3 regions of the Erwinia pyrifoliae DSM 12163 genome follow, and region 2 is predicted to be linked to each of the others. Evidence: predicted binding sites of a transcription regulator. Region 2 holds the regulator's gene; each other region holds the start of a gene.

What was found. The regulator sigma-54, encoded in region 2, starts transcription at its own class of promoters, with help from an activator protein. The targets are predictions, from matches to a motif close to GTTGGCACANNTTTCGCTNT.
Region 1: glnK (P-II family nitrogen regulator) is a predicted target of sigma-54. The motif match lies at 4,717-4,736, and genes of this name have one in related genera.
Region 3: glnA (glutamate--ammonia ligase) is a predicted target of sigma-54. The motif match lies at 8,921-8,940, and genes of this name have one in related genera.

What each region holds. Positions count from the first base shown of each region.
Region 1 covers NC_017390.1:2,871,981-2,882,853, reverse strand. The annotation lists gene EPYR_RS13125 (DMT family transporter) at 1-365, opposite strand, end outside; gene EPYR_RS13120 (Lrp/AsnC family transcriptional regulator) at 470-943, shown strand; gene EPYR_RS13115 (SmdA family multidrug ABC transporter permease/ATP-binding protein) at 990-2,759, shown strand; gene EPYR_RS13110 (SmdB family multidrug efflux ABC transporter permease/ATP-binding protein) at 2,752-4,506, shown strand; gene glnK (P-II family nitrogen regulator) at 4,785-5,123, shown strand; gene amtB (ammonium transporter AmtB) at 5,146-6,447, shown strand; gene tesB (acyl-CoA thioesterase II) at 6,522-7,382, opposite strand; gene EPYR_RS13090 (YbaY family lipoprotein) at 7,605-8,162, shown strand; gene EPYR_RS13085 (MGMT family protein) at 8,185-8,502, opposite strand; RNA gene ffs (signal recognition particle sRNA small type) at 8,635-8,731, shown strand; gene EPYR_RS13080 (HHA domain-containing protein) at 8,801-9,019, opposite strand; gene tomB (Hha toxicity modulator TomB) at 9,049-9,429, opposite strand; gene EPYR_RS13070 (hypothetical protein) at 9,576-9,929, opposite strand; gene ykgO (type B 50S ribosomal protein L36) at 10,386-10,532, opposite strand; gene EPYR_RS13060 (type B 50S ribosomal protein L31) at 10,543-10,803, opposite strand.
Region 2 covers NC_017390.1:398,535-409,407, reverse strand. The annotation lists gene mlaD (outer membrane lipid asymmetry maintenance protein MlaD) at 1-203, opposite strand, end outside; gene mlaE (lipid asymmetry maintenance ABC transporter permease subunit MlaE) at 208-990, opposite strand; gene mlaF (phospholipid ABC transporter ATP-binding protein MlaF) at 998-1,810, opposite strand; gene EPYR_RS01820 (calcium/sodium antiporter) at 2,034-3,014, shown strand; gene kdsD (arabinose-5-phosphate isomerase KdsD) at 3,030-4,016, shown strand; gene kdsC (3-deoxy-manno-octulosonate-8-phosphatase KdsC) at 4,033-4,599, shown strand; gene lptC (LPS export ABC transporter periplasmic protein LptC) at 4,596-5,165, shown strand; gene lptA (lipopolysaccharide ABC transporter substrate-binding protein LptA) at 5,143-5,694, shown strand; gene lptB (LPS export ABC transporter ATP-binding protein) at 5,700-6,425, shown strand; gene rpoN (RNA polymerase factor sigma-54) at 6,474-7,907, shown strand; gene hpf (ribosome hibernation promoting factor) at 7,930-8,217, shown strand; gene ptsN (PTS IIA-like nitrogen regulatory protein PtsN) at 8,396-8,878, shown strand; gene rapZ (RNase adapter RapZ) at 9,073-9,927, shown strand; gene npr (PTS phosphocarrier protein NPr) at 9,924-10,196, shown strand; gene mtgA (monofunctional biosynthetic peptidoglycan transglycosylase) at 10,271-10,873, opposite strand, start outside.
Region 3 covers NC_017390.1:43,620-54,492, forward strand. The annotation lists gene polA (DNA polymerase I) at 1-811, shown strand, start outside; gene spfP (small protein SpfP) at 1,088-1,135, shown strand; gene yihA (ribosome biogenesis GTP-binding protein YihA/YsxC) at 1,300-1,929, opposite strand; gene yihI (Der GTPase-activating protein YihI) at 2,491-3,015, shown strand; gene hemN (oxygen-independent coproporphyrinogen III oxidase) at 3,271-4,644, shown strand; gene glnG (nitrogen regulation protein NR(I)) at 4,708-6,117, opposite strand; gene glnL (nitrogen regulation protein NR(II)) at 6,125-7,174, opposite strand; gene glnA (glutamate--ammonia ligase) at 7,365-8,774, opposite strand; gene typA (ribosome-dependent GTPase TypA) at 9,210-10,873, shown strand, end outside.

The DNA of each region.
Region 1 (10,873 bases), 1.6 Mb from region 2:
TCTCGTAAAAATAACAGTGATGCCGCAAGAACGGCCGCAGGCATTGTGGCAAAAATAATGGCGGCCAGGCTGGAGGAGGTATAGCGTTCGCCGTAAATCATCAGGGTGAACGGGATTGCAAAATAGAAAAGCGTGACGCACAGCTGGAAGCCGCGTTGACCAGCGGGGAATAGCAGAGGGGCTTTTTTATAACGTGCCAACAATAACAGCAGCGGCGCGGCACAAAGAAAGCGCAGCCCGGTAGCGAAAATTGGCGGCACGCTGGCCACGGCAATTTTCATCGCCATCCAGGTGGTTCCCCAGGTAAGGGAAACGGCAGTGAATAGTCCAATGATCAAAATGTTACGATAAATTTTGTTGTTCATCCCGGTCATCCCTGAATGTAAAAGAGGAAAGCAGCAGATTAACGAAATGCCGGGAGAAAAGGTTGCTATAATATTGCTGCTTTTATCATATTAGGGAGAAAATTTTGCTACAAACAGCGCTGGATAAAAAAGACCGTATGCTTTTGAACCTGCTTCAGCAGGATTGTACCTTGTCACTGCAGGTGCTGGCGGATGCCGTAAACCTGACAACAACGCCGTGTTGGAAGCGCTTGAAAAGGCTGGAGGATGAGGGCTATATTCGCGGCCGGGTAGCGCTGTTGAATGGTGAAAAGCTCGGTCTGGATCTCACGGCCTTTGTGTTAATCAAAACTCGTCAGCACAGCAGTGACTGGTACCATCAGTTTGTCAGTGTGGTCCAGGCGATGCCGGAAGTGATGGGTTTTTATCGCATGGCGGGAGAATATGATTATTTGTTGCGGGTACAGGTAACCGATATGAAAAGCTATGATGGCTTCTATAAAACGCTGGTAAACAGCGTTCCCGGCTTACTTGATGTGACCTCGAGCTTTGCCATGGAAGAGATAAAATACACTACCGCTTTACCGGTTGGCCCCTGACAGGGACTGCCGCTAACTTAATCCGGCCAATAATCAGGATGTTCAATTGCGACTTTTTAGCCAACTGAGCTGGTTTTTCTTGCGAGAATGGCGCCGATATCTCGGTGCGGTGCTGCTGCTGATTGTCATTGCTGTACTTCAGCTATTGCCACCTTATGTTGTAGGCAAAATCGTTGACGGCGTCAGCCATGGGGTCATGAGCACCGGGCAGCTGATAATGTGGATTGGCGCAATGATAATCACCGCGATAATCGTCTATTTACTGCGCTATGTCTGGCGCATACTGCTATTTGGTGCCTCTTACCATTTGGCGGTTGAACTGCGTGAAGATTTTTACCGCCAGCTAAGCCGTCAGCACCCTGAATTTTATTTGCGGCACCGCACTGGCGATCTGATTGCCAGAGCCACCAATGACGTTGACCGGGTCGTCTTTGCAGCCGGAGAAGGCGTCCTGACGCTGGTGGACTCACTGGTAATGGGCATGGTGGTGCTGGTGGTGATGAGCAGCCAAATTAGCTGGCAGCTCTCCCTGCTGGCCCTGCTGCCGATGCCGATCATGGCGATGGTGATCAAACATTACGGCGACCAGCTACATCATCGTTTTAAAAGCGCACAGGCCGCCTTCTCCTCATTAAACGATCAAACCCAGGAAAGTCTGAGCAGTATCCGCATGATCAAGGCATTTGGTTTAGAGAACCATCAGTCGGGCCAGTTCGCAGCCATTGCTCAGGATACCGGGGAAAAAAACCTGCGTGTGGCGCGCATTGATGCACGTTTCGATCCCACCATCTACATCGCCATCGCTCTGTCAAACCTGTTGGCTGTCGGTGGGGGGAGTTGGATGGTCTGGCATGGTTCGATGACGCTTGGGCAGCTAACCAGTTTTGTTATGTATCTCGGTTTGATGATCTGGCCAATGCTGGCGCTGGCGTGGATGCTGAATATTGTTGAACGCGGTAGCGCCGCCTGGAGCCGTATCCGCTCGCTGCTGTCCGAAGCGCCGGTGGTCGCCGATGGTAATAAGTCGCTGCCGGAAGGGCGTGGGATGCTGCAAATTGCTATCCGGGAGTTTTGTTATCCTGGCGTGCAGCAGCCTGTGCTACGTAACCTCAATGTGAATATCAAACCCGGGCAAATGCTGGGGCTGTGTGGCTCCACCGGCTCGGGCAAAAGTACGCTACTCAGCCTGATCCAGCGCCATTTTGATATTGAACAGGGGGGCATTCGTTTTCATGCAATCCCACTGCCACAGTTGCGTCTTGACGCCTGGCGCAGCAGGTTGGCGGTAGTCAGCCAAACCCCGTTCCTGTTCTCTGACAGCGTGGCAAAAAATATTGCCTTAGGTCGTCCTGCTGCCACGCAGAGCGAGATTGAGCATGCGGCGCAACTGGCCAACGTGCACGAGGATATACTGCGCTTGCCGCAAGGGTACGAGACGGAGGTAGGCGAACGCGGGGTGATGCTTTCCGGCGGGCAAAAACAGCGTATTTCCATCGCGCGTGCGCTGCTGCTGAATACTGAAATTCTGCTGCTGGATGATGCCCTGTCTGCGGTGGACGCTCGTACTGAACACCAAATTCTGCAAAATTTGCGGCGCTGGGGAGAAGGGCGCACGGTGATCATCAGCGCACATCGTCTATCTGCATTGGCCGAGGCCAGTGAAATTCTGGTATTGCAGTATGGTGCCGTTGCCCAGCGTGGTGATCATGAACAGCTGCTCGCCATGGAAGGCTGGTATCGTGAAATGTATCGCTATCAGCAGCTGGAAGCGGCGTTAGATGAAGATGACATCGTACAGGGAGTGACACATGGCTAATACTACTCGGCTATGGCCGACGATCAAGCGGCTGCTTTCCTACGGTGCACCCTGGCGGAAATCCCTTGGCCTGGCCGTATTAATGTTGTGGATTGCCGCAGCGGCAGAAGTGCTTGGACCGGTGCTGATCGGTTATTTTATTGACCAGTTGGTGGCGAAACACCGTATGCCTTTTGGGCTGGCGGCAGGGCTGGTAACCAGCTACCTGTTGCTACAGCTGCTGGCCGCTTTACTCCATTACTGGCAGGCACTGCGGTTCAACCAGGCCGCAGTTGGCGTGGTACAGCGTTTACGCACCGATGTTATGGATGCCGCTTTGCGCCAACCGTTAAGCGCATTCGATACTCAGCCGGTCGGGCAAATTATCTCGCGGGTGACCAATGATACAGAAGTGGTGCGCGATCTGTATGTCACCGTGGTGGCTACCGTACTGCGCAGTGCTGCGCTGGTCGGTGCGATGCTGGTGGCAATGTTTAGTCTGGACTGGCGCATGGCACTGGTGGCGGTGGCCATTTTTCCGGCGGTGCTGACCGTGATGCTGATCTATCAGCGTTACAGCACGCCTGTTGTGCGCCGGGTGCGCAGTTACCTGGCAGAAATCAATAATGGTTTTAACGAAGTGATTAGCGGCATGAGCGTGATCCAACAGTTTCGTCAGCAGGCCCGTTTTGGCGAACGTATGGGCGAGGCCAGCCGCTCGCACTATCTGGCGCGCATGCAGACGTTACGCCTGGATGGTTTCCTGCTGCGGCCGCTGCTCAGCCTGTTTTCCGCGCTGATACTCTGCGGGCTGATGATGCTTTATGGTTTTTCATCTGTGGGAAGCATTGAAGTCGGCGTGCTCTACGCTTTTATCAGCTATCTCGGCCGGCTCAACGAGCCTCTGATCGAACTGACCACCCAGCAATCGATGCTGCAACAGGCCGTGGTAGCCGGTGAGCGCATTTTCGAGCTGATGGATGCGCCCCGCCAGCCTTATGGTAAAGATATCCAGCCGCTCAGTAGTGGCAGCATCGACATTCGCGACCTGACGTTTGCTTATCGCGCCAGTCGCCCGGTGCTGACGGATATCAATTTGTCGGTGCCGCCGCGCCATTTTGTTGCGCTGGTAGGGCACACCGGCAGCGGTAAAAGCACGCTTGCCAGCCTGCTGATGGGCTACTACCCGTTGAGCGACGGCGAGATCCTGCTTGATAATCGACCATTGCCCTCACTCAGCCATGCCGCACTACGCAACAGCGTGGCGATGGTTCAGCAGGATCCGGTGGTATTAGCTGATACGTTCTTCGCCAATATCACTTTGGGAAGAGAGATAAGTGAGGAAGTGGTTTGGGATGTTCTGGAGAAGGTGCAGCTGGCGGCGCTTGCGCGCTCTATGCCTGAAGGTATTCATACCCGATTGGGGGAGCAGGGTAATTCTCTTTCCGTCGGGCAGAAGCAGCTGTTAGCACTGGCCCGAGTGCTGGTCTCGACGCCTGAAATACTTATCCTTGATGAAGCCACGGCAAATATCGACTCCGGTACCGAGCAGACGGTCCAGCAAGCCCTGCGTGCGGTACGTCAGCGGACTACGCTGGTCGTCATCGCCCATCGACTATCGACGATCACCGAAGCGGATACCATCCTGGTGCTGCATCGCGGACGGGTGGTTGAACGCGGCAGTCATCAGCAGCTATTGGCGGCACGCGGACGCTACTGGCAGATGTATCAGTTGCAGCTGGCTGGCGCGCAGCTTGCCGTGTCATAAGAGTCCGGAAGAGACAATCGCTGTGCTGCACCAAATTCAGGCGAGAAAATGGCCGACGGTGAGAAAAAATGCACTGACTTAATGCATGGCGCACCATGTTGGTGCGTTATTTTTTCTTCTTTTTCTGCTTCTCTCTTTTCGTTCAAATGCAGTCTCAGCCAGGTATCAGCCCGACATTGACTCATCATATGAAATCTTCAGTTATTCAACTGTGGCACAGCCTTTGCTTAATAGACAGGTGTTGCTGAGACAGCCATATTTTAATCCTGGGGGATCGTATGAAGCTGGTTACCGTGGTAATCAAACCGTTTAAACTGGAAGACGTGCGTGAAGCGCTGTCGTCTATCGGCATTCAGGGACTCACCGTCACTGAAGTTAAAGGCTTTGGCCGTCAGAAAGGGCATGCGGAGCTGTATCGCGGTGCGGAATACAGCGTGAACTTCCTGCCAAAAGTAAAAATTGACATCGCTATTGCGGAAGACCAGTTGGATGAAGTTGTGGATGTCATCAGCAAAGCGGCCTACACCGGAAAAATAGGTGACGGGAAGATTTTCGTTGCAGAGCTGCAGCGGGTCATCCGCATTCGTACCGGTGAAACTGATGAAGCAGCACTGTAATCCGGGGCTAAGAATAGAATAGATGGGATGGGATAAAATGAAAAAAATTGCTACCTTCTGCCTCGCCGGGGCCACTTTTTTACCGTCGCTGGCAATGGCTGCTGCACCCGCAGTCGCCGACAAAGCTGATAATGCTTTTATGATGATCTGTACTGCCCTGGTGCTTTTTATGACCATTCCCGGCATTGCACTATTTTATGGCGGTTTAATTCGTGCGAAAAACGTGCTGTCAATGCTGACTCAGGTTGCCATGACTTTCGCCCTGGTTTGCGTATTGTGGATGGTCTACGGTTATTCTCTGGCATTCAGCGAGGGCAACGCATTCTTTGGCAGCTTTAACTGGGCGATGCTGAAAAATATCGCGCCTGGTGCACTGATGGGGTCTTTTTATCAGTATATTCATATCGCTTTCCAGGCGTCCTTTGCTTGTATCACCGTTGGTTTAATTGTTGGCGCTATCGCTGAACGCATCCGTTTTTCTGCGGTGCTGATTTTCGTGGTTATCTGGTTGACATTTGCCTACCTGCCAATTGCTCATATGGTGTGGGCCGGCGGTTTCCTCGCTCAGGACGGTGCGCTGGACTTTGCCGGGGGGACGGTGGTTCATATTAACGCCGCCGTTGCGGGGCTGGTCGGAGCTTATCTGGTGGGTAAACGTGCCGGTTTCGGTAAAGAAGCCCTTAAACCGCATAATCTGCCGATGGTGTTTACCGGAACGGCGATCCTTTACTTTGGCTGGTTTGGCTTTAACGCCGGCTCGGCCAGCGCAGCCAATCAAATTGCGGCTCTTGCCTTCCTCAATACGGTGATCGCGACCGCTGGTGCGATGCTAAGCTGGACCTTCGGCGAATGGGCGCTACGCGGTAAGCCCTCACTGCTGGGCGTCAGCTCCGGTGCTATCGCCGGCCTGGTTGCCATAACTCCTGCTTGTGGGTACGTAGGTGTTGGTGGTGCGTTAATTATCGGAGCGATCGGCGGACTGGCCGGCCTGTGGGGGGTAACCACCTTGAAAAAATGGCTGCGTGTTGATGACCCTTGTGATGTGTTCGGCGTGCATGGCGTATGCGGGATTGTTGGTTGCATCCTGACCGGTGTCTTCGCGTCTTCTTCATTGGGTGGAGTGGGCTATGCCGAGGGGGTGACTATGGGCCATCAGGTTTGGGTACAACTGTTCAGTGTTGGTCTGACCATCGTCTGGACTGCAGTGGTCGCTTTCGTCGGCTTCAAAGTGGCGGATATGGCTGTTGGTCTGCGTGTTCCGGAAGAGCAGGAGCGCGAAGGTCTGGATGTTAACAGCCACGGCGAGAATGCTTATAACAATTAATGTTTGGCATGAAAAGCCGAAGCCAAAAGTTAAGCGGGCCATTCAAGGCCCGCTTTTTTTATGCCACCAGGGTGTTATGAGTTTTGACGTATGACGCCTTCCTGTACGGTAGAAGCCACCAGGCTGCCCTGCTGATTGTAGAACTCACCGCGCACAAAGCCTCGGGCGCCGGAGGCGGAGGTGCTTTCTACGCTGTACAGCAGCCATTCATTGAGATCGAACGGACGGTGGAACCACATCGAATGGTCGATGGTGGCAACCTGCATGCCTGGCTCCAGAAAACCCTTACCGTGTGGTTGCAGCGCGACAGGGAGAAGATTGTAATCTGAAGCATAGCCCAGCAAATATTGATGAATACGTTTGTCGGAGGGCAGGGTGCCGTTCGCGCGTATCCAACTATAGCGCACCGGCTCACTGACGTGGCCTTGCAACGGGTTATGGAATTCAACCGGGCGGATTTCGAACGGTCTCTCGGCTAAAAACTTTTTACGGGCTTTTTCAGGAATAAACTGCACCATCTGGCGGGTCATATCAGACTCGGATGGCAGTGCATCAGGCTCGGGCACCTTGGGCATCGTTTTTTGGTGCTCAAAACCACTCTCATGGCCCTGGAATGAAGCGGTCATGTAAAAGATCGGCTGACCATTTTGCACTGCCTTTACGCGGCGGGCGCTGAAGCTTTGCCCGTCACGCAAATTTTCCACATCATAGATAATGGTTTTCTGGCTGTCGCCCGGACGCAAAAAATAGCTGTGAAATGAATGGGTGACGCGATCCTGCGGCACCGTTTGTTTGGCGGCGTACAGCGCCTGGCCTACCACCTGGCCGCCGAAAACCTGTCGCAGACCAAGATTTTCACTTTGTGCGCGAAACAGACCCTCTTCCAGCTTTTCCAGATCCAGCAGGTTTAACAGATTATGCAATGCCTGACTCATACCCGGTTCCTCAATATTTTTTACTACTGCAGTTTGCGAGATCCGACCAGCCAACGTCAATAACGGGTCGTATGAGCTTTTCTAAGACGGCCTGCACATGAAAATAGCCACATACAGGAAAAAATCAGCAACTTGTGCCAGTATTAAATCCACCAAAGTAGTAAAAATTGGCCAATCAGTGGCAATGTTTTGCCGTAGCACTGAGTTAAGGAGAAATGATTAATGAAAATCTGGCAAGTATTAAGTAGCGCAGCGCTGGCCGTTGCAATTTCGGGTTGTGCCGATAAAAGCACAAATGTGCCAACTCCTACACTGGGATCTCAGGTCGCCGGGCAGTCATCGACGCTGAGAATGCCTAATGTTAGCGGTACGGTATGGATCCGTCAGAAAATCGCTCTCCCCCCCAACGCGGTACTGACGGTCACCCTCTCTGATGCCTCATTGGCTGATGCGCCGTCTAAAATTCTGGCGCAGCGGGTGGTACGCACCGAAGGAGCACAGGCACCTTTCCGCTTTGTCCTGCCATTTGAACCCGCAGATATTAAGCCAAATGCGCGCATTTTGTTGAGTGCGGCAGTGACGGTTGATGGCAAGTTGCTGTTTATTACCGATACGGTGAAGCAGGCTGTTACCAGCGGCGGCACACGGCAGGACTTGACGCTGGTTCCGGTTCCTTCAGTCGCCATACCAACTCATAGTGGAACGGCGAGTACTGTACCTTTAACGTCACCTACTCAGGTTACCCCATCATCCAGCGTGCCGGCTCCGACATCGCTCTAACGACAGCGCCCCGCAAGGGGCGTTACAGGCGTTGCCAGCGGTAGCGCTGCAGACAAATTTTACCTTCCAGAGAAACTTCTATGTCTTCGCTTAACAGCGCCTGACGCTGCCGGGCAAAATCATCTCCGGCCAATGCGATTTCCCCTTTACGATTTATCACCCGGTGCCAGGGCAGTTTGCTGCCTGCAGGCAACCGCTTCAGTACACCACCGACCTGGCGGGCGGCGCGGGGTGAACCGGCCAGCAGGGCTACGTCACCGTATGTTGTCACCGATCCAAAAGGAATGGCGGCGATGATATGCCAGATTCGTTGTGTGAAGTTGTCAGATTCCGAACTCATGATGCTCCAGGCCGGGAAAAAAGCTGCAAATTGAGCAAGAAAACAACGGTCATCAGGAGGTGGCTTGCAATTGGTAAGGGCATCATTGATAATGCTTTCGCTCTGATTATTCTGAGCACTCAATGGGGGCCCTGTTGGTTCTCCCGCAACGCTAATTTGTGAACTCGGTCAGGTCCGGAAGGAAGCAGCCGTAACAGATGACGCGTGTGCCGGGATGTAGCTGGCAGGGCCCCCACCCAATTCTGCCTTAGCCAGCTATTCGCTTTCTTAATTCTGCTTCTCAAAACCTTTTACATTTTTAACGGACAAACTTCCAGACGGCAACCGGTACTTTGTCGTACAGCTTATTCATGGTTAGTTCGGCAAGACGGTGATCGGCGGCTGAATAAAATACAGCCAGTTCATCATCAGATAATTCATACTTGTTCTTTTCAATCACGCGTTCCAGGGTGTCGATTGAACGACAACGTCTGAGGCGCATCAGGTAGTCAGTTTTCGTAAGAAGTTTGTCAGTCATTATTAAACCGTAGAAAGAGTTATGGGCTGCTAAAATGAATGGCTGGATTGAACCTGGCTCATTAGGCATTCTTTAGCAAAAATGTTAAACAATCGCTTCGCTGATTTTTGCCAGCGTTGTAAGTCATGAGTATTGACGCCATAATTGCTGAAAAGCATAAAGGTGTCGTCCAGATACTCATCAATCTGACTTATCAAATCGCAGTCTTCGATATGCTTGATTTTGTAATTCATAGTGAATGCTGCAATGTGCTCTATCAGGTCGTTAAGCTGTAGATTGCTCGTTGAGGTGGGGTCGTTAACCCAGCCATGGTGGCTGTCGCCTAACGTAGCCAGACTTTCATCATACAGGTTTTCACATAAGAATTTCAGCTGCGCAATATCATGCCTTTTCGGTGAGTATTCGTCCATCATTTTTCCCTCCATAGCTCGCGAAACATGTCATTAAGCCGCACTTGTAAACTCAGTGAGCCTGGAATTGATAATTACGACGCGACTATGAACATCTGTACAAATATAACCTGGTATGAATTATCTGTATGGGTGATGACTAAATATTACAGTTCGTCTGACATCATTTGGCGATGGTTATCAACAAAGTCAAAAATCAGTTCGTTTGGACGGTAACTAAAATTGACCGACTGCTTGATTGTTTCGTTCGCATCAATATCCAGACAGGCATTGAACAAGTTCCAGCAAAAACTGTAGTTCATTTTATAACGCGATTGTCCCAAATGTTCCAGGGAAATCATTCTGATAGCATCGGGAACATATCGCGCATCAGGTGAATACCAATCAAGGGAACCGACCAGGTCAGTCTCTATTTTTGGAATTAACTGTTGGATTTCTGACATTAATTCAAGTGGGTTAGCTTCAGTTTGGCTGTACTTTACTGGTAAAGTTTTGAGCATTTTTTCCTCGCGGAGATATTTTTTTACCCAGGATAGTTGCCAGAAATCGTTAAACAGGCGACCAGTCAATTGCAGTATAGCCTATCACAATGACTAAGTGGTCAAATATTCCCCTGTCTGCATTGCCGTCATACAGGTATAAGAGGGTGGTTGAGTTTTATTTATATATAGGCGGATGTCGAAAGAGAAGTTGTGTGTAATAAATAGATACATTTCATTTTTGATTGCTTCCACGCCGTCAAGTCGCTGACTACCGCAGTGCTCGGGAACTGAGAAAGACTTTTTCCGTACCACGGGGGACGTGGGTTTCTGGCCATGCAGTGGCTGACTGAGAGACACGAGTCGCCAGCATCTATAAACCGCGCCACAGCACCCGTTGGAGGAAAAAAAGGACAGCTGGCGCTGTCCTTGATTTGAATCCGGGTGGCACTATTCTGTGCGCCGCGACAGTCACTGTCAGCGCTTCTTCTTGCCACCTCTGCCCTGTACGGCTTTGAAGCGCGGGTTGCTTTTGCAAATCACAAATATGCGGCCGTGACGGCGAACGACTTTGCAATCCTTATGGCGTTTTTTGGCCGATGCCAGCGAGCTGAGAACCTGCATCATATTCCCCTTATTTTTTCATTGCGCCAAGAAAACTGCCGAATCTCTGATTGAAGCGCGCAGCGCTGCCTTCTTTGGCAAAATCTTTTTGCTTGCCGGTATAGTAAACGTGTGAAGCGGAGGAAACATCCAACGGCACATAGGGCATATCTTCACCTTCATGCTGGATGGTTCGGTCAGTTTTAATGGTGGAACCTACAACAAAATAAGCATCGGCCGTTGTGTCATGGAACACAACCTTGCGGTAAACAGGATGAATTTTCGGTTTCATTATTACCTCAAATGATATGTTATAATATAACATAAATTATGCGCCGACGTTTCCTGAATTGCAACCACTT
Region 2 (10,873 bases):
ACACGACCTATCACTACCCCGCCGATTTTCACCGGCGAACCGGGCTTCAACCCACCCACGTTGTCGAAAGTGGCATGCAGTTTCCAGGTCGACACATTGCCGAGTGATTTGAGATCGGTCACGCGCAGACAGAGAAAAATAATTGCGCAAAGCGCTAACAGTAAGAATGCACCTACCCAAATTTCACTTTTTTTCGTTTGCATTACATCAGTTCCCAAACATCAGTGCTGTAAGCACAAAATCCAGACCAAGTACTGCCAGCGAAGCATGTACTACAGTACGCGTTGTTGCCCGACTGATACCTTCAGACGTCGGAATGGCATCGTAGCCGTTAAACAGCGCTATCCATGTCACGGTCACCGCAAATACGGCGCTTTTGATTGTGCAGTTGATAATATCAGTTTGCAGGTCAACCGCATTTTGCATCGCCGACCAGAAAAAGCCGGAATCGATGCCCTTCCAGCTCACGCCCACCAGCGCGCCGCCGAGAATGCCTACCGCAACGAAGATCAGCGTCAATAGCGGCATGCTGATAAAACCGGCCCAGAAGCGCGGCGAAATGATGCGCCGTAGCGGGTCAACCGCCATCATCTCCATGCTGGAAAGCTGTTCAGTGGCCTTCATTAAACCGATTTCAGCCGTCAATGCCGAGCCGGCGCGCCCGGCGAACAGCAGTGCCGAAACCACCGGACCCAGTTCACGCAGTAACGACAACGCCACCATCATGCCCAGACTGGCTTCAGCGCCGTAAGTTTTCAGAATCAGGTAACCTTGCAGGCCCAATACCATGCCGATAAACAGCCCGGAAACCACCACGATCAACAGTGACAGCACGCCAATGTTGTACAGCTGTTTAACCAACAGCGGAGCGTGCTTGCGAAAGCGTGGAATGCCAAACAACGCATGGAACAGCATTAATCCGGCGCGTCCAAGAGAAGCGCAGAAATTAATTCCCTGACGCCCTAATGACGCCAGTGCTTGTAGAAACATCAGTGTGTTAACTCCCTGAGCCGACTAAATCTTGCAGATAATCCCCGGCGGGGAAACGGAATGGTACCGGCCCGTCGGCAATACCATCGATAAACTGACGCACGCGGGCGTCATCATTTTTACGCAGATCGGGGGCAGTTCCCTGAGCGATCACCTTCTGGCCAGCAACAATATACGCGTAATCGGCAATGCTCAGCACTTCGGGCACATCGTGGGAAACCACGATACAGGTCACGCCTAAAGAGTGATTGAGTTCGTCGATAAGCTTTACCAATACGCCCATGGTGATAGGATCCTGGCCTACAAACGGCTCGTCGAACATAATCAGATCCGGCTCCAGCGCAATCGCTCGCGCCAGCGCTACGCGGCGAGCCATGCCGCCAGACAGTTCAGAAGGTTTAAGATTTGCCGCTCCGCGCAGCCCGACGGCTTCCAGTTTCATCATTACCGTGCTGCGCAGTAATGGGGCTGGTAAATGAGAGTGTTCTCGCAGCGGCCAGGCCACATTATCGAATACGCTCAGATCGGTAAACAGCGCGCCCGACTGAAACAGCATGCTCATCTTTTTGCGCGCTTCGTACAATCGGGAGCGGGAAAGTGCAGGAATATTTTCGCCATTGAACCATATTTCCCCGCTGTCCGGCGGCAGTTGCCCGCCAATCAAGCGTAGTAGTGTGGTCTTACCAATACCGGAAGGCCCCATGATAGCCGTGACTTTTCCCTTGGGCACCGTAAGCGAGATGTTATCGAAAATCGGCCGATTGCCACGGGAAAAGCTCACGCCCCGGACATCCACCAGATTCGTTTCCGTCTGGCTCATAGCTACCTCGATTCTTATTATCAGACAATTAATGTAATCCCGATGGTAACGTATTACCTGCGGGGCTGGACACTTTTACAGAAACTTACCTCATAAGATGTAGCTTAAGTTGCCATAGGTTTTACTTTTTGCTTAGACACCGTCAAAATCACTGCCTTAAAACAGCCGTAACCTACTGTCATGTACGGCAACCGACGATTATAACCGATTAAAAGGACACTTCATGCTCGTTGCTACAGCACTACTGATTATCGGTTTAGTCTTATTGGTCTACGGTGCCGATCGTCTGGTGTTTAGCGCAGCTATTTTATGTCGTTCTTTGGGGATACCCCCGCTAATTATTGGTATGACCGTGGTGGGTATTGGCACCTCGCTGCCAGAAATGATCGTCTCATTTTCTGCCGCCGCGCGCGGGCAAATGGATATCGCCATAGGGACGGCAATGGGTTCAAACATCGCCAATATTTTGTTGATCCTCGGCGCAGCGGCGCTGCTGCACCCGCTAACGGTACATTCTAATCTGATTCGCCGCGAACTGCCGCTGATGCTGCTAGTGACTCTGCTATGTAGCGTCATGCTGTTTGATAATCAACTGAGCCGTGTCGATGGTCTGACCTTAATGGCAATAGCGGCGGTCTACCTGCTGTTTATCATTAGAATCGCCCGCCGGGCCGAGCGCGAAAATAATGATTCGTTACCCCGTGAACAGTTGGCCGAACTACCGCGTGACGACACAGGCAATACCGTTGCTTTCCTGTGGCTGGCAGTGGCGCTGATCGTGCTGCCGATGTCAACCAACATGGTCATCGATAACGCCACGGTGATTGCCGACTACTTCGGCGTTAGCGAACTGGTCATCGGACTGACTATTATCTCCGTCGGCACCAGCCTGCCGGAACTGGCTACCGTCATTGCCGGTGCCCTGAAAGGCGAAGATGATATCGCCATCGGTAACCTGATAGGTTCTAATATTTATAATTTGGCTATCGTGTTGGGCATTCCGGCGTTACTGCATCCTGGCGCGTTCGATGCAGCAGCCTTTGCCCGTGACTACTGGGTTATGCTCGGCGTTAGCGCGCTATTTACACTGGTCTGTTTGCAGCGCAGTCGCCGCATTGGCCGGCTGGCCGGGGCGCTGTTGCTGTGCGGGTTTATCTGCTGGGTGGGCATGCTATACCAGTTCCCCTCAGTGGCCTTCTGGTAAAAGGATTCGAGAATAATGGCGCATATCACTGCCGAAAACGACTTTGATTTTCAACAGGCCGGGAAAGAGGTCTTGCAGATTGAACGCGAAGGTCTGGAACAACTCGACCGCTACATTAATGATGACTTTACCCATACCTGCGATCTGATTTATCGCTGTCGCGGCAAAGTAGTGGTCATGGGGATGGGCAAATCAGGGCACATTGGCAAAAAAATTGCCGCCACTTTTGCCAGTACCGGTACGCCCGCGTTCTTTGTTCATCCTGCTGAAGCCAGCCACGGCGATCTGGGCATGGTGACGTCTGACGATGTGGTGATTGCCATTTCCAATTCCGGCGAATCTTCAGAGATTTTGGCCCTGATCCCGGTACTGAAGCGCCTGCACGTCACATTAATCTGCATCACCAGCCGCCCGGAGAGTGCAATGGGGCGTGCGGCAGATATCCATCTGTGTGTTAAAGTCCCCCAAGAGGCCTGCCCACTTGGCCTGGCGCCGACCACCAGTACCACCGCCACGCTGGTGATGGGCGATGCACTGGCCGTTGCACTATTAAAAGCCCGTGGTTTTACCCAGGAAGATTTTGCCCTCTCTCACCCCGGTGGCGCGCTGGGGCGCAAGCTGCTACTGCGTGTTGATGATATCATGCACTGTGGTAATGCTATGCCACACGTCAGCCGTGACGCCTCACTGCGCGACGCCCTGTTGGAGATTACGCAGAAAAACATGGGGATGACGGTGATTTGTGACGCTTCGATGCAAATCGAGGGTATTTTCACCGACGGTGATTTACGCCGCGTCTTCGATATGGGCATTGATATCCAGCACGCCAGTATTGAAAGTGTGATGACGCCGGGCGGCATTCGCGTGCGGCCTGGTACGCTGGCAGTGGATGCACTAAATCTGATGCAAACCAGGAATATCACCTGCGTCATGGTTGCCGACAACGATCGGCTAATTGGCGTGATCCATATGCATGACATGCTGCGCGCTGGCGTAGTTTAACCCAGGAAGCGAAAAAATGAGTCACCCAGCAACCACCGTTGAAACCTGCTACGGGCCGGTAAGCCAGCAGGTAATCACTAAAGCACAGCACATCAAACTCCTGATCTGTGATGTGGATGGCGTGATGTCGGACGGCGTGGTCTATCAAGGCAATAACGGTGAAGAGCTGAAAGGCTTTAACGTGCGTGATGGCTACGGTATCCGCTGCCTGCTGACATCCGCAATAGAAGTGGCGATTATTACCGGCCGTAAAGCAAAACTGTTAGAGGATCGCTGCACCACACTCGGTATTCATCATCTTTACCAGGGGCAGTCGGATAAGGTTTTGGCCTTCCGCGAACTTCTGGATAAACTGGCACTCGGCGCTCACCAGGTGGCTTACATTGGCGATGACCTGATTGACTGGCCGGTCATGGCACAAGTTGGTCTGAGCGTGACGGTCGCCGATGCGCATCCCATACTGCTGCCCCGTGCTGACTACGTGACGCGCCTCGCTGGCGGGCGCGGTGCAGTGCGCGAAATCTGTGACCTGATATTAATTGCACAGGGTAAGTTTGCAACGGCTATAGGGCAGTCTGTATGAGTAAAACAAGACGCTGGATAACACTGATACTGGCAACTATCGCGATAGTGTTGATCGGTTGGAATCTGACGGACAGCGATAACAGTGAAGGTGCTGTCACCAGCAATGATACTGAACCGACTTATATGAGCGATAATTCACGTACGCTGGTATATAGCCCTACAGGCGCAATGAGTTATAAGCTGGTTTCAGACAAAGCGACCTATTACGCTACCGATGCGGTGAGCTGGTTTGACAATCCGGTGATGACGACATATGACGACAATAAGACGCCGTCCTGGACAGTACGTGCAGATAAAGCGAGGCTCACCAACGATCGGATGTTGTATCTCTATGGGCATGTGCAGGTAGACAGCCTGACTCAGGATGCACAGCTTGAGCGGATCAAAACGGACAACGCACAGGTTAACCTGACCACCCAGGACGTCACTTCGGAGGATCGGGTCAACCTTTACGGCCGTAGCTTTAACTCTACCGGCATGAAGATGCGTGGGAATTTGCGGAACAAAACTGCCGAGTTGATTGAAAAGGTCAAAACATCTTATGAAATTCAAAATGAACAATAAAAGCTTAAAGTTACTGACAGCCAGCCTGCTGCTGGCCATTAGCGTTCCGGCCTTCGCACTGACTGGCGACTCCAATAAACCCGTTAATATTGATTCAGAAAACCAGGCGCTGGATATGCAGGGGAATGTGGCCACATTCACCGGCAACGTGGTGGTGACTCAAGGCAGCATCAAAATCACGGCGGATAAAGTGGTGGTGACCCGCCCAGGCGGCGATAGCAAAAAAACCATTGTCGACGCCTATGGCAATCTTGCAACGTTCTACCAAATGCAGGATAACGGTAAACCGGTTCAGGGCCACGCTCAGAAAATGCATTACGAGCTGGCGAGCGATCTGGTCGAGTTAACCGGTAACGCTTATCTCGAACAGCTCGACAGCAATGTCAAAGGCGATCGCATTACCTATCTGGTGAAAGAACAGAAAATGCAGGCCTTCGGCAACACCGGCAGACGCGTTACTACCGTGCTGGTGCCATCACAGCTGCAAGATAAAGACCCTTCATCAAACGGTCAAAAGAAGAGTAACTAACGAATATGGCAACCTTAATTGCAGAAAACCTGGCGAAGGCCTACAAAGGTCGTCGCGTGGTTGAAGATGTCAGCCTGCAGGTTAAGTCTGGCGAAATCGTTGGTCTGCTTGGCCCCAACGGGGCGGGTAAAACAACGACATTTTATATGGTTGTAGGGATCGTGCCGCGCGATGCGGGGCGCATCGTGATCGATGAAGAAGACATCAGTATATTGCCGCTACACGCGCGCGCGCGCCGGGGGATTGGCTACCTCCCACAGGAAGCCTCTATTTTCCGTCGCCTCAGCGTTTATGACAATCTGATGGCGGTATTGCAGATCCGTGACGATCTCACCAGCGAACAGCGCGAAGACCGTGCCAATGAGTTACTGGCAGAGTTTCATATCGCTCATCTGCGTGACAGCCTGGGTCAGGCGCTTTCCGGGGGCGAACGCCGCCGTGTGGAAATTGCCCGCGCGCTGGCGGCCAATCCAAAATTTATCCTGCTGGATGAGCCTTTCGCCGGGGTTGACCCGATATCCGTAATTGATATAAAAAAAATCATCGAACATCTGCGTGACAGCGGCCTTGGCGTATTGATCACCGATCACAACGTCCGTGAAACGCTGGCAGTCTGCGAACGCGCCTATATTGTCAGCCAGGGGCACTTAATCGCCCACGGTACCCCGGAAGCAATCCTGGCCGATGAACAAGTGAAGCGTGTCTATTTAGGTGAAGAGTTCAGACTCTGATAAGGTGTTCACCTTAGGTATGATTTCTGGGGAATTAACATCCTGAATATGAAGCAAGGTTTACAACTCAGGCTGAGCCAACAGCTTGCCATGACGCCACAGTTGCAACAGGCCATTCGCCTGTTACAGCTATCTACGCTTGAACTACAACAAGAAATTCAGCTGGCGCTGGAAAGTAACCCGCTGCTTGAACAGACCGATATTCATGAAGAAGTCGACAGTCGCGAATATCAGGAAACCGAGGCGCTGGATACCCGGGAAGCACTGGAACAGAAGGACATGCCGGAAGAGCTGCCGCTGGATGCCACCTGGGATGAGATTTATACCGCCGGCACGCCCTCAGGGACCGGCACCGACTACCATGACGATGAATTGCCCGTCTATCAGGGGGAAACCACTCAGACACTGCAGGACTATCTGATGTGGCAGGTGGAGCTGACGCCGTTTAGCGATACCGACCGGGCAATTGCAACATCGATTGTCGATGCCGTTGATAGTACCGGCTACCTGACGGTTTCACTGGAAGAAATCCTCGACAGCATGGGTAATGACGAGCTGGCACCAGAGGAAATCGAAGCGGTGCTGAAACGGGTGCAGCGCTTTGATCCGGTGGGCGTCTGCGCGCGCGATCTGCGTGACTGTTTGCTGGTTCAGCTATCGCAGTTCGCTCAAGAGTATCCTTTTCTCAAAGAGGCTCGTCTGATTGTCAGCGAACATCTCGATCTGCTGGCAAACCATGATTTTCGTAGCCTGATGCGCGTCACGCGCCTGAAGGAAGAGGTGCTTAAAAGCGCAATGCTGCTGATTCAAACCCTCGATCCCAGGCCCGGTCAGTCGATCAATACTCAGGAACCGGAGTATGTTATCCCGGACGTACTGGTGCGTAAAATCAGCCATCGCTGGGCGGTGGAGCTTAATGCTGACAGCTTACCGCGCTTGAAAATCAATCAGCATTACGTTTCTCTTGGCTCGAATTCGCGCAGCGATAGCGACTCGCAGTTTATCCGCAGTCACCTGCAGGAGGCGAAATGGCTGATCAAAAGTCTGGAAAGCCGTAATGATACCCTGTTGAAAGTGACCCGTTGCATCGTCGACAGACAGCAGGCTTTTTTTGAACAAGGTGAAGAGTTTATGCGTCCGATGGTACTGGCAGATATTGCCAGCGCGGTCGATATGCATGAGTCAACGATTTCGCGCGTCACCACGCAAAAGTACCTGCACAGCCCGCGCGGCATTTTTGAACTGAAGTATTTTTTCTCCAGCCACGTCAACACCGAAGGCGGGGGCGAAGCCTCATCCACGGCCATTCGTGCGCTGGTGAAAAAGTTAGTCTCGGCGGAAAATCCTGCCAAACCGCTTAGCGACAGTAAGCTAACCTCCATGCTTTCCGAACAGGGAATTATGGTCGCCAGGCGTACGGTGGCAAAATACCGAGAGTCTTTATCCATCCCGCCATCAAATCAGCGTAAACAGCTGGTTTGAACGAACAGAGAAGGAAGACACGATGCAGCTCAATATCACTGGACAACACGTTGAAATCACGGAACCATTGCGTGAGTTTGTTACCGCTAAATTTGCCAAACTGGAGCACTATTTCGACCGGATTAATCAGGTCTATATTGTTTTAAAAGTGGAAAAAGTGACGCAAATTGCAGATGCCACGCTGCATGTAAACGGCGGAGAGCTGCATGCCACCTCGGAAGATAAAGATATGTACGCGGCGATTGACGGCCTCATCGATAAGCTGACGCGTCAGTTGAATAAACATAAAGAAAAGCTAAAACAACACTAAACTTCACTAAGCACCGGCTGGATTTTTCAGTACCGAAATCATGAGTGAGGCTGAACGCGGTTAACGGCTCGTCTTTTGTGATAAGACGAGCCGTTACTCGATACGGCAGGTTAACCTTTTGATTCAACCCCTGGGAAAATGCCATACGCCCTGCGGAAGTGAATAAGTAAGTGAAACTATGATGAACAACGATCTGAAACTGGAACTGGACTCCGTGCTAAGCGTCGCCTGCACGCGTAATGATGTACATTGCCAAAGCAAAAAACGCGCTCTGGAAATTATCAGTGAACTGGCGGCTAAACAGCTTAACCTGCCACAGCAGATAATTTTCGATGCTATTCTGACGCGCGAAAGAATGGGCAGTACCGGTATTGGTAATGGCATTGCCATCCCGCACGGCAAACTTGAAGAAGATACTTTGCGTGCCGTAGGCGTCTTTATACGGCTGGAGAACCCTATCGCTTTTGATGCCATTGATAATCAGCCTGTGGATCTGCTGTTTGCCCTGCTGGTGCCGGCAGATCAGTGTAAAACGCACCTGCACACACTTTCACTGGTCGCCAAACGCCTGGCAGATAAAACCGTTCTGCGTCGTCTACGCGCTGCACAGAGTGATGAAGAACTGTATCAAATCATCACGGAAGATCACCATCGGATCTAACCGAGCGGTGATATATCCACAATCATTGGCGTGATAATAAAACAATTGCAAAACGCCAAATGGGGTCAGCAATATGGACACCGTTCACCCCACATCGGGTAGAAACACGGCCCGGTAACAACACGGGCGAGGCGGCTAAAGCGGTTGCGACTTCATGCACAAAGGTGCAAAGGGCTAAACTGGGGGAAAAGTAAATGGTGCTGATGATCGTCAGCGGTCGTTCAGGATCTGGGAAATCAGTGGCGCTGCGCGCCCTGGAGGATATGGGATTCTACTGCGTGGATAATCTACCCGTGGTATTGCTGCCCGATCTGGCTAACTCGCTGGCAGAGCGCAATATGTCTGCGGCGGTGAGTATTGACGTGCGTAACATGCCGGAAACCCCAGAGGTATTCGAACACGCGCTCACCAGTCTGCCTGATAGTTTCTCGCCGCAGCTGCTGTTTCTTGATGCCGATCGCAATACCCTGATCCGACGTTACAGTGATACCCGCCGTCTGCATCCCCTTTCCAGTAAAAATTTGTCGCTGGAAAGTGCCATTGATGAAGAAAATGTTCTGCTGGAGCCGTTGCGTTCCCGCGCCGATCTGATTATTGATACCTCAGAAATGTCCGTTCATGAGCTGGCAGAAATGCTGCGCACCCGCCTGTTGGGTAAGCGTGAGCGCGAACTGACAATGGTTTTCGAATCATTTGGCTTTAAGCATGGTATTCCAATCGACGCCGATTACGTTTTTGACGTGCGCTTTCTGCCCAATCCGCACTGGGACCCGAAGCTGCGTCCGATGACCGGCCTTGACCGCCCCGTTGCCGCGTTCCTCGACCGCCATACTGAAGTACATAACTTTATTTATCAGACGCGCAGTTATCTGGAGTTGTGGTTACCCATGCTGGAAACTAACAATCGCAGCTATCTGACCGTCGCCATCGGTTGTACCGGTGGTAAACACCGCTCGGTATACATTGCTGAGCAGCTGGCAGACTATTTCCGCTCGCGCGGCAAAAACGTTCAGTCTCGCCATCGTACGCTGGAAAAACGCAAAACATGAGTATAAAGCAGACCGTAGAGATTAAAAACAAGTTGGGGATGCATGCCCGCCCGGCGATGAAGCTGTTTGAGTTGGTACAAAGTTTTGATGCCGAAGTGCTGCTGCGCAATGAAAGCGGTACTGAAGCCGAAGCAAGCAGCGTTATCGCTCTGCTGATGCTGGATTCAGCTAAAGGTGGCCATATTGAGGTGGAAGCCAGCGGCCCCGAGGAAGAGAAAGCGCTGGCGGCAGTTATCGACCTGTTTGATGCCGGTTTTGATGAAGACTGAGCCACGGATCAAGGCCGACAACCTGCCGCCGGCCTGATCCTCGCGACAGCCCTTTCGCAACACGGGGTTAATTTTCACCGCAACTTATGTTCCAGCAGGAAGTTTTCCCCACCTAATTGGCGCATTTGGCGTAAAATCCACTGCTGCCGCTGGCGCAAGTATGCAGACGGCGCATTCGCCCTGAAATGAAGCGGATCGGGCAGCACCGCCGCCAGCAACGCCGCTTCAGAACGGGTCAGACGGCTGGCAGGTTTATGGAAGTAGCGCTGCGATGCCTCCTCAACCCCAAAAACCCCTTTCCCCATTTCAGCAACGTTAAGATAAACGGTCAGGATGCGCCGTTTGGTCCAGACAGACTCTATGCCTACCGTTAATCCGGCTTCCAGCCCTTTACGTAGCCAGCTGCGCCCATCCCAAAGGAAGACATTTTTAGCCGTCTGCTGCGATAACGTTGAGGCGCCACGCATTGCCTTCTTCTCGCCATCGCTGTCCAGCACCGACTGGATTGCCGCAACATCAAACCCCCAATGAGTGGGAAACTTTTGATCTTCAGAGGCGATCACCGCCAGCGCCATCCACGGTGATATATCCGGCATGTCGACCCAATCAGAGTGAGCGACATAGCTAAAATCACCGCTAAACCATGCCCCCAACTGCCGCTCAACCATCACGGCAGA
Region 3 (10,873 bases), 350 kb from region 2:
CCAGACGGTAACTGCAACCGGGCGTCTCTCTTCCAGCGATCCCAACCTGCAAAACATCCCGGTACGCAATGATGAAGGTCGTCGCATTCGCCAGGCATTTATTGCGCCGCAAGGCCATCGTATCGTGGCGGCGGACTACTCGCAGATTGAGCTGCGCATCATGGCGCACCTGTCACAGGATAAAGGACTGCTATCGGCCTTTGCCAGCGAACAGGATATTCACCGTGCCACGGCGGCAGAAGTGTTCGGCGTGTCGCTGGACAAGGTCAGCGGAGAGCAGCGCCGTAGCGCCAAGGCAATTAACTTTGGTCTGATTTACGGTATGAGCGCTTTTGGTTTGTCGCGTCAGCTAAATATTGGCGCAGGAGAAGCGAAGAAGTATATGGATCTTTATTTTGAGCGCTATCCGGGGGTTCTGCAATACATGGAAAGTACTCGCGAGCTGGCGGCGCAGAAAGGCTATGTATCGACGCTGGACGGTCGCCGTCTGTACCTGCCGGATATCAAAGCCAGTAATGCCATGCGCCGTAAGGCGGCCGAGCGTGCGGCAATCAATGCCCCGATGCAGGGTACCGCAGCGGATATCATCAAGCGTGCCATGATTGCCGTAGATCGCTGGCTGGAGCAGCAGCCATCCCCTGAAGTCAAAATGATTATGCAGGTGCACGATGAGTTGGTGTTTGAAGTGCATGCGGATGCGGTAGAAGCGGCTTGCGCGCAGATCCGTGCGTTGATGGAGGGGAGCATGAAGCTGGATGTGCCGTTGCGCGTAGATATTGGCGTAGGTGACAACTGGGACCAGGCTCACTAACTGCGCTCAGTAGCGGCTCACCGGAGTTTGTATTAGCGGGTTCCGGTGATTTTCTCCTGACCATGACGGGCTTTAAACGGTGCCTGATGCGGTTATTTAACCCTTTAGCTAACCACTTATGCTAAATCATCTTTTTCGTTATAAAGCTACAAAATTGACCGTATTTTGTGAGCCAGGTTAGATTAATTGTGTCATTTTCTGAAAATTAACGGCAAAAACCCCTTTTGAGCGCTCAAAAAATCATGTAGAGTTCGCTTTGTAGGGTACAGAGGTAAGATGTTCTATCTTTCAGGCCTTTTACTTAACGTAATCGGTTTTGGCTGAATATTTTAGCCGCCCCAGTCGTCATGACTGGGGCGTTTTTTATTGCCTGTCGTCTGGATTTCTGCGTGCCGGCCGCGCCCGGTCATCTCAGTTACTGCATGATAAACGCTTGCGTGTTTTACGCATTTGCCGCTCGCGGCTAACGCCAGACACCTGGCTTCAGGTCAGACCGCGTTTTCTTCGGTCGCCGGAGGAAGATCGCGATACCAGCTGTCCAGCTTCTGGCTCAGTTTGTCGACGCCAATTTTCTTCAACGATGAAAACAGTTCAACCTCTACCGTACCCAGGAAGGTTTTAGCCTCTTCCCTTACTGCATTCAACTGTGCTTTGCGCGCGCCGGACGCCAGTTTGTCGGCTTTGGTCAACAGCACCAGCACTTCTCTCCCGCTCTGCACGGCCCACAAGACCATTTGTCTGTCCAGCTCTTTCAACGGGTGGCGAATGTCCATCAGAACCACCAGTCCTTTAAGGCAGTGGCGGTCGTGCAGATACTCCGCCAGAGAACGCTGCCACTTCAGCTTTGTCTCTTCCGGAACTTCGGCATAGCCATAGCCAGGCAGGTCGACCAGACGGTAGCCTTCAGCAACCTGAAACAGGTTAATCAGCTGCGTGCGCCCCGGTGTTTTACTGGTACGTGCAAGGCTTCTCTGATTCGTCAGCGTATTTAACGCACTGGATTTCCCCGCGTTCGAACGCCCGGCAAAAGCAACCTCAATGCCGGTATCGGCAGGCAAATGGCGAATATCGGGGGCGCTGGTGACAAAATGGGTGAGGTGATAATTCCAGCCAGACAATGTAGATACTCCAGATAAAAAGGGCAATTGGGCTGATTATACCCTGTATGGCTGCAAAGCGCCCGGTAAGACACCCGCCTGCTTTACGGTTGTAAGACATTGACTATTTTTGCTGCCAGCACTCTCTGTTATTTACTCCGGGAAGGTTATTTTTTTTGATTATTATCATATGCTTATGAGATAACCTCTTAAAGAAGAAAGTGGAAAACACTGCCTCTATGTCGTGAGGCTGACAGGTTCGTTTATATTTAAACGCAGAAGCAGGATATTTCACTTCAGGATGAAGCGCCCAGGGAGTATCAGGACGACCACGGGCCGGGCAGGAAATGTGTACAGGCCTACGCGACAGGGATAGGGAAGTTTACCCGGAGTGGTAAGTCACAGCCTGGGCAATGGAAAACAGGGATACTGGTTGCTAAAAAGGATGCTGAAAATGTCAGTCCTTCTGCGGAAGGTGCAAAAAAAGGCGACAGGATGACCTGCCGCCTTTTTTCTTGCTCTGCTTTCTGCTAGATTCCGCCGCAATTCTATACTGAATATAAAAGTCTGAGAGCAGAAACCATGAAGCAGCCTGCACGCACGCCCCAGGATAAGAAACCGGCATCACGAGTGAAACGCAAAACTCGTGAAGAAATCAACCAGGAAGCACGCGATCGCAAACGCGACAAAAAGCACAGCGGCAATACCTCCGGTAGCCGGGCTAATCCGGTCACCGGGAGCCAGAAGGGCGATAAGAGCAAACCCGCTAAAGACCCACGCATCGGGAGTAAGAAGGCGATTGCACTGGGTGCGGATATTGTCCCCACTAAGCCGGTTAAAGCGGCTAAACCGGCGGTGGCGAAAAAACCGCGTCTGTCGCCGGAAGAAGAGCTGGCGATGCTGGAAAATGACCCACGTCTGGATGCGTTGCTTGACCGTCTGGAAAATGGCGAGACCCTGTCAGCAGAAGATCAGGCCTGGCTGGATCAGTCGCTTGACCGTATTGATGCGCTGATGGAGCAATTAGGTATTGCGCTGGATGATGACGCCGCCGACGACGAACAGGCGGAAGAAGACATGTATCGTCTGCTGAAAGGTAATCATTGATACTCCGGCTAATACCGCCGTTTTCTGTCGTGACTCAGGCAGCGCATTTTCGCGCAGCCTTAACTTTTCTCGATATCTGGCAATGATTTGGCCTGGATCAATGATTGCGCTGATTCTGCCGTGCTGGCTGGGCGGAATGTTGGTTAAACTACAACGGCTATCGCGGCTGAAAACCCGGCTGCGCGGCCGGATCGTCAGCCAGCAGCTTGCTGTGACGCGGCGATCTGCACCACCACGCAGATAAGGCCAGTGAGCATGCAGATACAGACGACAGAGTGGGATCTTCCACTGATCGAGAAATACAACCTATCCGGCCCACGCTACACTTCTTATCCGACCGCGCTGGAGTTCCATCAGAATTACGATGAGCAGGCCTTTTTGCAGGCTGCGCTGCGTTATCCTGAACGCCCGCTGTCACTCTATTTGCATATTCCGTTCTGCCATCGCCTTTGCTATTTCTGCGGCTGTAACAAGCAGGTGACGCGTCAGCAGCATAAAGCCGATGACTATCTTGCCGCACTGATGCTGGAAATTGCCGCCCGCGCCCGGTTATTTCAACAGCGTACCGTCAGTCAGATGCACTGGGGCGGCGGCACGCCAACCTTCCTCAATAAAGAGCAGATCGGCCGCCTGATGGCGTGTCTGCGTCAGCATTTTCATTTTAGCGATACGGCGGAGATATCGATTGAGGTTGACCCGCGAGAAATTGAGCTGGATGTATTAGATCATCTGCGTGCTGAGGGGTTTAACCGCCTGAGCATGGGGGTGCAGGACTTTAATAAGCAGGTGCAGGAAAAGGTGAACCGGGTGCAGGATGAGGAGACGATCTTCGCTCTGGTAGCCCGTGCGCGTCAGCTGGGGTTTATTTCCACCAATATTGACCTGATTTATGGTTTGCCAGCACAAACGCCGGAAAGCTTTGCCTTTACCTTGCAGAAAGTGGCCGAGCTGAATCCTGACAGGCTGAGCGTATTTAACTATGCCCATATGCCCGCACTGTTCGCTGCCCAGCGCAAAATCCGTGAGGCCGAGCTACCGGACGCACAGCAGAAGTTAGCGATTCTGCAACAGACCATTGCTACCCTGACGGCACAGGATTACCAGTTTATAGGCATGGATCACTTTGCCCGCCGGGACGACGAGCTGGCGGTAGCGCAGCGTGCGGGCGAACTGCATCGCAACTTTCAGGGTTACACCACTCAGGGCAACTGCGATTTGTTGGGAATGGGCGTATCGGCGATAAGCCGGCTTGGGGACAGTTATGCGCAGAATCACAAGGAGCTGAAGCACTATTATGCGCAAATACACGCCAGCAACACGGCGCTGTGGCGTGGTTTACAGCTGACGGAAGATGACTGTCTGCGTAGCGATGTGATTAAGCGCCTGATTTGTCATTTTTCCCTGTCATTTAAAAGCATTGAGACGCGCTGGGGAATTCGCTTCCGCGACTACTTTGCGCAGGATCTGGCACAGCTACAGCCGCTGATCGCCGACGGGCTGGTGGAATGCCATGATAACGCGCTTGTCGTCACCGCTAAGGGACGATTGTTGATCAGGAATATCTGCATGTGCTTCGACCGCTATCTGCGTCAGAAAACGTCTGGTGCACGATTCTCAAGGGTTATCTGAATAGAAAAAGAAAAGGCGGCTCCGGTAGGTCACCGTGCCGCCTTTTCATCGTCCAAAAGGGGACTATTCCATCCCTAACTCTTTCAGCTTGCGCGTCAGAGTATTACGCCCCCAGCCGAGCAGCCGAGCCGCTTCCTGCTTATGGCCCTGAGTATGGCGCAGCGCGGTGGTCAGCAGCGTGCGCTCCAGCTCCGGCTGCGCCTCGGATAACAGATTTTGATGACCGGAACGCAATGCCCTGTCGGCCCACTGCGCCAGCAGCGTGACCCAGCTGTCCGGCAGCGACTGCGCCGGGTTTTCGGGCGTCGCGGTCTCAAACAGCTCCGGCGGCAGATCCTGGATCAGCACTTCCTGACCGGCAGCCATCACCGTCAGCCAGCGACAGGTGTTCTCCAGCTGGCGCACGTTACCGGACCAGTGCAGGCGCGTCAGCGCGGTTTCGGTCTCCGGGTGCAGGATTTTGGCTTCCACCCCCAGCTCGCGTGCGGCGACCTGCAAGAAATATCCGGCCAGCCGTGGAATATCTTCCCGGCGTTCGCGCAGCGGCGGTAAATGCACGCGGATCACGTTCAGACGGTGGAATAAATCCTCACGGAATTTCCCCTCCTGTACTCGCCGTTCCAGATTCTGGTGGGTAGCGGCGATAATACGGACATCCACTTTGACCGGCGCATAGCCGCCGACACGATAGAACTGGCCATCCGCCAGCACGCGCAGCAGACGGGTCTGAACATCCAGCGGCATATCGCCGATTTCATCAAGGAACAGCGTGCCGCCGTCGGCCTGTTCGAAACGCCCCTGACGGATCTGATTTGCCCCGGTAAACGCCCCTTTTTCATGACCAAACAGCTCTGACTCGATCAGGTCTTTCGGGATTGCGGCCATATTCAGCGCTATAAAGGGCGCTTTGGCACGCGGACTGTGGCGATGCAGGGCATGGGCCACCAGCTCTTTACCGGTGCCGGATTCGCCATTGATCAGCACGCTAATGGAAGAGCGTGACAGGCGTCCGATAATGCGGAACACATCCTGCATGGCCGGTGCTTCACCGATGATATCGGTTGTCGGGCCGCTCACCGACTGATTGCGTGGCTGCTGCTGCTCCTGATAGTGGCTGATGGCACGTTCCACCAGCGCCACCGCTTCATCAATATCAAACGGTTTTGGCAGATAATCAAACGCACCCTGTTGATAGGCACTGACCGCCGCATCAAGGTCAGAATGCGCGGTCATGATAATCACCGGCAGCATGGGGTGGCGTTGCTTAATCTGTTTCAGCAGCGCCAGCCCATCCATGCCGGGCATGCGAATATCAGACAGTAAAACGTCCGGGGTTTTTGTCGCAAGGGCTTCCAGCACCTCGTTTGCGCTCTCAAACGCCGCGCACTGTAAACCAGCTCCAGTGAGCGCACGCTCAAGCACCCAGCGGATGGAGCTATCGTCATCGACGATCCAAACTATCCCTCGTTGCATAGAAACCTCACTGGCGAATAGGCAAGTAAACTGAAAATTCCGTGTGTCCGGGCCAACTGTTGAACTCTATTTTCCCCGAATGCTGATCGATCAAGCTGCGGGCAATGGACAGTCCTAATCCTGTACCGCCTTCGCGGCCGCTCACCATCGGGTAAAACAGCGTATCCTGCAGCTGCGCCGGAATGCCGGGACCGTCGTCTTCAATATCGATGCGTGCCACCAGGCGGTAACGTGTGCCGTGCAGCGTCAGCTGGAAGGCCGTGCGGGTACGTAATGTAATGGTTCCGCCCTCTGCGCCCAACGCCTGCAGCGCGTTGCGTACGATGTTGAGCAGAACCTGTTCGATTTGATCCGGGTCATGAGGAAGCTCTGGCAGGCTCGGATCGTAGTCGCGAACCAGTGACACATTATCAGGCAGTTCCATCGAAACCAGATTAACCACCCGTTCGGCCACCTGATGAATGCTTTGGGTAATGTGCATTCCCGGCTGCTGCGGCCCCAGCAGACGGTCGACCAGATTGCGCAGGCGGTCTGCCTGTTCAATGATCACTTTGGTGTATTCGGTCAGCGCCGGATCGGGCAGGGCTTTGGCCAACAGTTGTGCTGCGCCACGTAGCCCGCCCAGCGGGTTCTTGATCTCATGTGCCAGACCGCGCACTAAGTCACGCGCTGCCACCTGTTGCGCGTGCTGCAGCTGTTCCTGGCTCAACCGGCGCTGATTATCCATCGGCGCCATTTCCAGCAAAATAAGCCCATCAGGCAGGCGCTGTGCGGTTAGCGACATAATGTGCGCGCGGCTGTCCACCACCAGGGTGACTTCGCTGTCGGTGAAGCCCTGTCCGGCGTCCAGACTTTCGAGCATCACCTCAATATTCAGGGAAAAATACCCCATCAGTTCCGGCAGTGGCGTACCAAACAGCTTGCGGGAACTCTGCGCCAGCAACTGCTGTGCGGCGGGGTTGGCGTAATGAATCACCAGCTCGCCATCGACCAGCAAAATACTGTTGATCAGCGAATTGAGAATCTGCCCAGCATCGGGCAGCGTGCCAGTTGCCATACAGCATTCTCCTGAACTTCTTTTGCACCAATTTAGTGCATTATAGCCGCGTCAGCTGAAATCGTCCTGCTGAACGATAAATTTGCGGTGAAAAAAACCCATCCGGAGATGGGCTGAAAGTTTCCACGGCAACATATACCCGGCGTCCTTCATACCCCAGCTGCGAGATGAAATTCGCCGGATAACAAAATTAAACGCTGTAGTACAGTTCGAACTCCACCGGGTGCGGAGTCATGCGCACGCGCTCCATCTCCGCTTTACGCAGCTCGATATAAGCTTCGATAGCGTCGTCGGTGAACACACCACCACGCGTCAGGAACTCACGGTCTTCGTTCAGAGCGGCCAGGGCTTCGTCCAGAGATCCAGCAACTTTTGGGATCTCCGCTTCTTCTTCCGGCGGCAGATCGTACAGGTTTTTGTCCATCGCATCGCCCGGGTGGATCTTGTTGATGATGCCGTCCAGGCCAGCCATTAGCAGTGCCGCGAAGCACAGGTACGGGTTTGCCGCCGGGTCAGGGAAGCGCGCTTCAATACGGCGTGCTTTCGGGCTGGCAACAACCGGAATACGGATAGACGCGGAACGGTTACGCGCAGAGTAAGCCAGCATAACCGGCGCTTCGTAGCCGGGAACCAGACGCTTGTAGGAGTTGGTGGTCGGGTTGGCCAGCGCATTGATCGCTTTAGCGTGTTTGATTACCCCACCGATGTAGAACAGGGCAGTTTCAGACAGGCCGCCGTATTTGTCGCCGGCGAACAGGTTAGTACCGCCTTTAGACAGTGACATGTGGCAGTGCATACCGGAGCCGTTATCGCCGAACATGGGCTTAGGCATAAAGGTTGCGGTTTTGCCGTAGGCGTGAGCCACGTTGTGTACCACATATTTGTAGATCTGAATTTCGTCAGCTTTTTTGGTCATGGTATTGAAGCGGGTAGCCACTTCATTCTGACCTGCCGTCGCCACTTCGTGGTGGTGAGCTTCAACCACCAGGCCCATCTGTTCCATCGTCAGACACATGGCAGAACGGATATCCTGCGATGAATCGACCGGAGGAACCGGGAAGTATCCGCCTTTCAGACCCGGACGGTGGCCTTTGTTGCCGCCTTCGTATTCTTTGCCGGTGTTCCAGCAGGCTTCGATATCATCGATAGCCACATGGGAGCCGGAAGTGCTGCTGCCGAAACGGATATCGTCGAACAGGAAGAACTCCGGTTCTGGTCCAAACAGCACGGTGTCGGCGATGCCGGAAGAGCGCAGAAAATCTTCAGCGCGTTTGGCGATGGAGCGTGGATCGCGGTCGTAGCCCTGCATAGTGCCTGGCTCAAGGATGTCACAACGAACGATCAGAGTGGAATCTTCAAAGAACGGGTCAAGGACAGCGGTGGTGGCATCCGGCATCAGAACCATGTCGGATTCGTTAATACCCTTCCAGCCACCAATCGAGGAGCCGTCAAACATTTTGCCTTCTTCGAAGAAGTCAGCATTAACCTGGTGAGCAGGAATAGTTACGTGCTGCTCTTTGCCTTTGGTATCGGTGAAACGCAGGTCAACAAATTTGACTTCGTGTTCGTTCATCATCGACAGAACGTGTTCAGCGGACATACTTAACTCTCCTGGATTTTTTCATTGTCGTCGTGGTTAGAGAACTTCCACGGTGCGCTGTGCATTTGCCGCGCTACTTCCGATAATAAAGATCTCTGACAAGCTGGCAACCGTGTGGAAAAGGGCATTTTTCGCTTAGTAGGGTATTTGCGAAATCTATGCCAACTTTTTTATTTTACGCAAAAGGCGCTATGATGCGCCCTCTCGTCAGACGGGGAATGCACCATGATGGAAGTCGCGCACCATCCTGGTGCTGTTGAGTGGTAAATGGTCACCATTTTGGTGCAATGGCAACATTCCCGTGCAATCTTTGCACTGGCAATGGGTGCAAGAACCATCCGGACAGTTATCTTTATATGAAGTCTTCGAACTTGTTCAGTCCTTCGATTAATCCGTGTACAATAGCGCGCTATTTCTAATGCCTGAGGCAAAGCTGTGATCGAAAATTTGCGTAACATCGCCATTATTGCCCACGTTGACCATGGTAAAACTACCCTGGTTGATAAGTTGCTACAGCAGTCCGGGACCTTTGATGCCCGCACCGAAGCAACCGAACGCGTAATGGACTCCAACGATTTGGAGAAAGAGCGTGGGATTACCATCCTCGCAAAAAACACCGCCATTAAATGGAATGACTATCGCATCAACATCGTTGATACCCCTGGACACGCCGACTTCGGCGGTGAGGTAGAGCGTGTGATGTCAATGGTTGACTCGGTGCTGCTGGTTGTGGATGCAATGGATGGCCCGATGCCGCAAACCCGTTTCGTGACCAAAAAAGCCTTTGCTAATGGTCTGAAGCCGATCGTGGTCATCAACAAAGTTGACCGTCCGGGCGCGCGTCCGGACTGGGTTGTTGACCAGGTATTTGACCTGTTCGTCAACCTGGATGCCACCGACGAGCAGCTCGACTTCCCGGTGATCTACGCCTCTGCCCTGAACGGTATCGCCGGTCTGGACCACAGCGATATGGCGGAAGACATGACTCCGCTGTACGAAGCGATCGTCAAACATGTGTCGCCACCGCAGGTTGAGATGGAAGCACCTTTCCAGATGCAGATCTCTCAGCTGGATTACAACAACTACGTTGGTGTTATCGGTATCGGCCGCATCAAGCGCGGTAAAGTGAAGCCTAACCAGCAGGTCACTATCGTCGACAGCGAAGGCAAAACCCGCAACGGTAAAGTCGGTAAAGTTCTGACCCACCTGGGCCTGGAGCGTATCGACGCGACCGAAGCGGAAGCGGGCGATATCATCGCAATTACCGGTCTGGGCGAACTGAACATCTCTGACACCATCTGCGATCCGCAGAATGTGGAAGCGCTGCCGGCACTGAGCGTTGATGAACCTACCGTGACCATGTACTTCAACGTCAACACCTCTCCGTTCTGCGGTAAAGAAGGTAAGTTTGTGACTTCGCGTCAGATCCTTGACCGTCTGAACAAAGAGCTGGTACACAACGTGGCGCTGCGCGTTGAAGAAACCGAAGACTCTGATGCGTTCCGCGTATCGGGCCGTGGTGAACTGCACCTGTCGGTTCTGATTGAAAACATGCGTCGTGAAGGCTTCGAAATCGCCGTTTCACGTCCTAAAGTAATCAACCGTAAAATCGATGGCCGTATGCAAGAGCCATTCGAGAACGTGACGCTGGATATCGAAGAACAGCACCAGGGTTCTGTGATGCAGGCAATGGGCGAGCGTAAGGGGGATGTGAAAGACATGATCCCTGACGGCAAAGGCCGTATTCGTCTTGACTACCTGATCCCGGCGCGTGGCCTGATCGGCTTCCGTACCGAGTTCATGACCATGACTTCTGGTACCGGCCTGCTGTACTCCACGTTCAGCCACTATGATGACGTGCGTGCTGGTGAAATCGGCCAGCGTCAGAACGGCGTGCTGATCTCTAACGGCCAGGGTAAAGCGGTTGCTTTCGCCCTGTTCAGCCTGCAGGATCGCGGCAAGCTGTTCCTTGGCCACGGTGCTGAAGTGTATGAAGGCCAGATTATCGGTATTCACTCACGTTCTAACGACCTGACGGTGAACTGCCTGACCGGTAAGAAGCTGACCAACATGCGTGCTTCAGGTACTGATGAAGCTAC